Regions from separate parts of the Paraburkholderia lebeckiae genome, predicted to be linked through region 2. Evidence: predicted binding sites of a transcription regulator. Region 2 holds the regulator's gene; the other holds the start of a gene.
What was found. The regulator FNR, encoded in region 2, switches genes on or off when oxygen is low (the NO sensors DNR and NnrR bind a similar motif). The targets are predictions, from matches to a motif close to TTGATNNNNATCAA.

Region 1: a site for FNR is predicted at 1,393-1,406, ahead of nifA (nif-specific transcriptional activator NifA). Genes of this name have one in related genera too.

Annotation. Positions count from the first base shown of each region.
Region 1 covers NZ_JACHDK010000020.1:62,382-64,582, forward strand. Annotated here, with positions in the region: gene nifA (nif-specific transcriptional activator NifA) at 1-1,244, opposite strand, end outside; partial or broken gene HDG39_RS35280 (transposase) at 1,749-2,201, opposite strand, start outside.
Region 2 covers NZ_JACHDK010000004.1:214,461-216,661, forward strand. Annotated here, with positions in the region: gene HDG39_RS10145 (PAS domain-containing sensor histidine kinase) at 1-627, opposite strand, end outside; gene fnr (fumarate/nitrate reduction transcriptional regulator Fnr) at 750-1,532, opposite strand; gene HDG39_RS10155 (response regulator) at 1,549-1,956, opposite strand.

The sequences.
Region 1 (2,201 bases), on a different contig from region 2:
AGGCGATAATAAAGGTCGGCGCGGAACTCGTTCCTTGCCACCGCCTCTTCCAGGTTTTTATTCGTGGCGGCAATCACGCGAACATCGACCTTAATGGTCTGGTTGCTGCCGACGCGCTCGAATTCTTGCTCCTGCAGGACGCGCAGCAGCTTTGCCTGGAACGAGGCCGAGATCTCGCCGATCTCGTCCAGAAACAGCGTCCCCTTGTCGGCGAGCTCGAAGCGCCCCTTGCGCGAATTGAAGGCGCTGGTAAAGGCACCCTTCTCATGACCGAACAATTCGGATTCCAGCACCGTCTCATGGAGCGCCGCGCAATTGAGCTTGATGAAGGGCCGCTTGGCGCGCGGTGACAGCTCGTGAACCGCCTTGGCGACCAGCTCCTTCCCGGTACCGGATTCGCCGCGCAACAGAACCGTGCTGTTCGATTCGGCTACCACCGCGATCTTCGCGAGCAGACCGCGCAGCGCCGGGCTGTCGCCAATGACCCCCTCGATCTGAGACTTCTTACGCTCTCCTGCAGGGCGCTTAAGCTCGGACAATGGCTTTTGCAGCCCGTCCTTCCCCGCCATCAGTCGCTCGCAGTCGCTCTTGAAAAAGCGATGCAGCTTCACCGTCTGCCCCACCAGGTTGGCGACCATGGTAAGCAGCCGCACGTCGTAATCGAGCCGGAAGTTCGACCCATAGTCCAGGACGCGGTCGATGGTCAGCGTGCCTACGACTTTCGCGTCGATGCGAATAGGGACGCCAATGAACGATACGCGCATGTTGTCGGAGGCACCGAGCACGCCCATGTCGGCGGCATTGAAGCCCGAATGCACCGCTATGTTCTCGGCGACGAGCGGCCTGTCCGTCGCCATGATCTGGTCAATTGCCTTCTGCGGCAGGCGCGTCCGGTAGTGCTCATCGCTGCCTTCGCTCCAGTCCGCGCCAACGGTAATGTCCGGTACGCCATCATCGTCGAAGAGAGAGACGATACCGAGCCGCATCTGAACAAACGATTGCAGGAGATTGATGACGTTGGCCAACGTGACTTCGAGCCGGTAGGGGGCGGTCAGTACCTTCGATATTTCGAAGATGCCGGTAAGCACGCTCTCGTGCCACTGCACAATAGGGACGGCGTGGTCCGTCTCGGACTTTGAGCTAGGCCTTTCGCGTACGGAAGCGATATGCAACATGACGACGTCCCCGTTGTTGGGACCGTGCTCCCCGTCACCTTGTTCGGATTTGCGGGCATTGTGTTGCATATCATCCTCGATCTAGCGCCCAATTTCACGGGCTGACTTCAAAAGATAATGCCCTTTCATGGAAGGACGGTGAAACTGTAATGCCTTTTTACTTATCTTTTGCTTTGGCGATCTCGCTGCGTAAATTCCGTTAGGAAAGCGAGTTCCATTGATGTCGCTCAAATCAACTGCGATTTGTCTACTCCTGGTGCAGCCGATTACAGGTGTCGTCCATCATTGATTGCTGCCTCGGTGCCCGTGAGATAACTCGCCGCATCCGAGCCTAGGACGAAGACGATCTATCTTTGCGACCTCTTCGGGCATGCCCGCCCGGCGCAGCGGGATATTTGGCACAAGAAGCGCTTCCATGTCGGGCGACAAAATGTCCGTCTTGAACTGGCCGAGGACGTATGGAAACTGTTTTCAGATCGTCAGATCCGAGCCTATCGGTCCGATTAATCTGGTTTGGTAAGTCATGGCTGCGTTAGCGTAACGTTTCCAGTGCAAAAAAAGCCCCTCCGGGCTCTAGGTCCCAGCCATCCTCCCTACCTCTATTGTTTTGGCAGCCCAAAGTATCTTCACGACGCGCTTCAGGTTGGTAGGCCAACACCTGTAGACTCATTTCGGTGCTGCCCCGTCCGAGCGTTCGGGTCAGGAAGTGTGTGGCCCCGAATCCAGTGCTTCAGCGTGCCGAAGAAAGGTTCGACAGTGCTTCTGCGCATGGTCATTGCGTCAGGCTTGCGCTCTAGCCGACGCTGCATGGCCTCAAGTATATGCTCATGTTCCCATCGTCGAATGCGCCGGTAGTCGCTGGGTGACATCGTTCCTTGAGCGGGCAACGCGGGCAGGCGCTGGGCCAGTAGCCGTCGTACTTGCGCACGTTCTGGCCAAGGAAATCGAAACCGTCTGCAATGTTCGTGATCCGGGTCTTCTCTTCCGAGCGCTCCAGACCTTGAGCGGCCATAAACTGCCTGACCG
Region 2 (2,201 bases):
CAGTTCATGCGTCTGCGCGGCCAGCGGCTCGGTGTCGGCCTGGCTTTTCAGCTTCGCTTCGAGCAGCGCGACGCTCATTTTCAGCGCGGTCAGTCGTTGGCCGAGATCGTCGTGCAGTTCGCGCGCAATACGTTTCTGCTCGTTTTCGCGGGCGATCTGCACGTGCGTGGATACCTGATTCGCGCGTTCGAGTTCCGCGAGGCGCATACGTTCGGTCAGGTCGCGCGTGATCTTGGCGAAGCCGAGCAGCGCGCCCGACGCGTCGTGCACTGCGGAAACGACCACGTTGGCCCAGAAACGCGAGCCGTCGCGACGTACGCGCCAGGCCTCGTCCTCGGCGCGGCCTACGGCTGCGGCGGTTTCCAGTTCGCGAGCGGGCTTGCCGGCCGCGATGTCTTCCGGGGTATAGAACTTCGAGAAATGCTGGCCGATGATTTCTTCGGGCGTGTAGCCCTTGATGCGCTGTGCGCCGGAATTCCAGCTGGTCACGCGGCCGGACACGTCGAGCATGAAGATCGCATAGTCCTGAACCGCTTCGATCAACATGAAATAGCGATCCTCGACGGGCACGTCCGACACGGACGCCGCACCGGTGAAGCAGGAAGACTCGCCGCTCGACAGACCCATCGCTCCTCCGGGCGGTCACGCAAGGCCGCGCACCGCGATGCACCGAGTTATATCAGTTCGGGAGCGCTTGTTCCACCCGGCATGTCCCGCGAACGAACGTGAGGCGAGCGTCGCGTCGGCGTTCAAACCCGAGCCAGTCCTTCCGCGTCTTCGATGCGGATCGTTTTGCCGTTCGCTTTGACGAGGCGCTCGCGCTGGAACTTCGAGAACATCCGGCTCACCGTTTCGAGCTTCATGCCCAGAAAGCAGCCGATTTCCTCGCGGGTCATGCGCAAATGAAACTCCGCCGCGGAAAAGCCGCGCGCCTTGAAGCGCTTCGACAGATTCAGCAGAAACGTCGCGACGCGCTGTTCGGCGGTCATCGTGCCGAGCAGCATCATCTGGCTCGATTCGCGCACGATCTCGCTGCTCATCATCTGATAGATGTGATGCTGCATCGGCTTCATCTCGCGACAGATCGCCTCGAGCTGCGCGAACGGAATGATGCACGCGACGCTGTCTTCGAGCGCGATCGCATCGCAATTCTGCTTGCCCGCGCCGATGCCGTCGAGGCCGAGCGAGTCGCCGGCAATCTGGAAGCCAGTCACGTGCTCGCGGCCGTCGCGATGCATGACCACGGTCTTGAACGACCCGGCGCGGATCGCGTAGATGCTTTGAAACGCATCGCCCGCGCGATACAGCGCATCACCGCGTTTGATCGAGCGCGTCGAGCAGATCAACGTGTCGAGTCGGCTCAGTTCGTCGGATGTCAGCTCGGGCGGCATGCAGATCGCGCGCATCGCGCAGGTCGAGCAGCGCGGCGCGGCGTGGCGTGCCGCCGCGGTGCGTGGCACGACGTGGATCGGTACGACGTGCGAAGTGCGGGGCGCGTCGTGGCGGGGTTCACAGACTGCGGCAACTTGCATGATCGGCTCCTGGCGGTCAGACCGGATGCGCACGACGCGCATACGCAATCGCTTCGATGGCACGGCAGGCGAGTTCGAACTCCGAGGTCTTGTCGAAGAAGAAGTCGGCGCCCGCCGCTTCGCACGCTCGGCGAAACGCCGTCGCGCAATGATTGGTCAACACGATGCTGACGATGGACGGCCGCACCCGCGACAGCGCCGCGAGCAGCAGCAGATTGGTCTTGCCCGAGAAGCACGGGTCCAGCACCGCGACATCGGCGCGACTCGCGACGATGTCGTCGAACGCGTGCTCGACGCCGGCGGACTCGCCGGCGATTTCGATGCCGGGAATCAGCGCGATCAGGCGAGCAAGCCGGCGCCGGACCTCGGTCGCATCGTCGACGAGGAAGACTCTCGATAAGGTGGCTGGCGGGGCGGTGTCCATACCGACCAGTATTGGCGACCTCATCTCAGAAATATATCGGCGGGGATTTAAGCGGCGCTAGGAGTTCGGGTAATGTTGTAGGAATATTCCTAGTGCATGGCTGGCGATGGGGTATGTAGCCGAGTGCGAGTACACGGCCACTTTCGACGTGACGGCTTCGAAGGTCGCAGGCATGCAGTTGATTAAGTAATCACGGAACAAGCCGATAAAGACCCATTGACCTGCGTCAAGCCGCGCGACGGCAC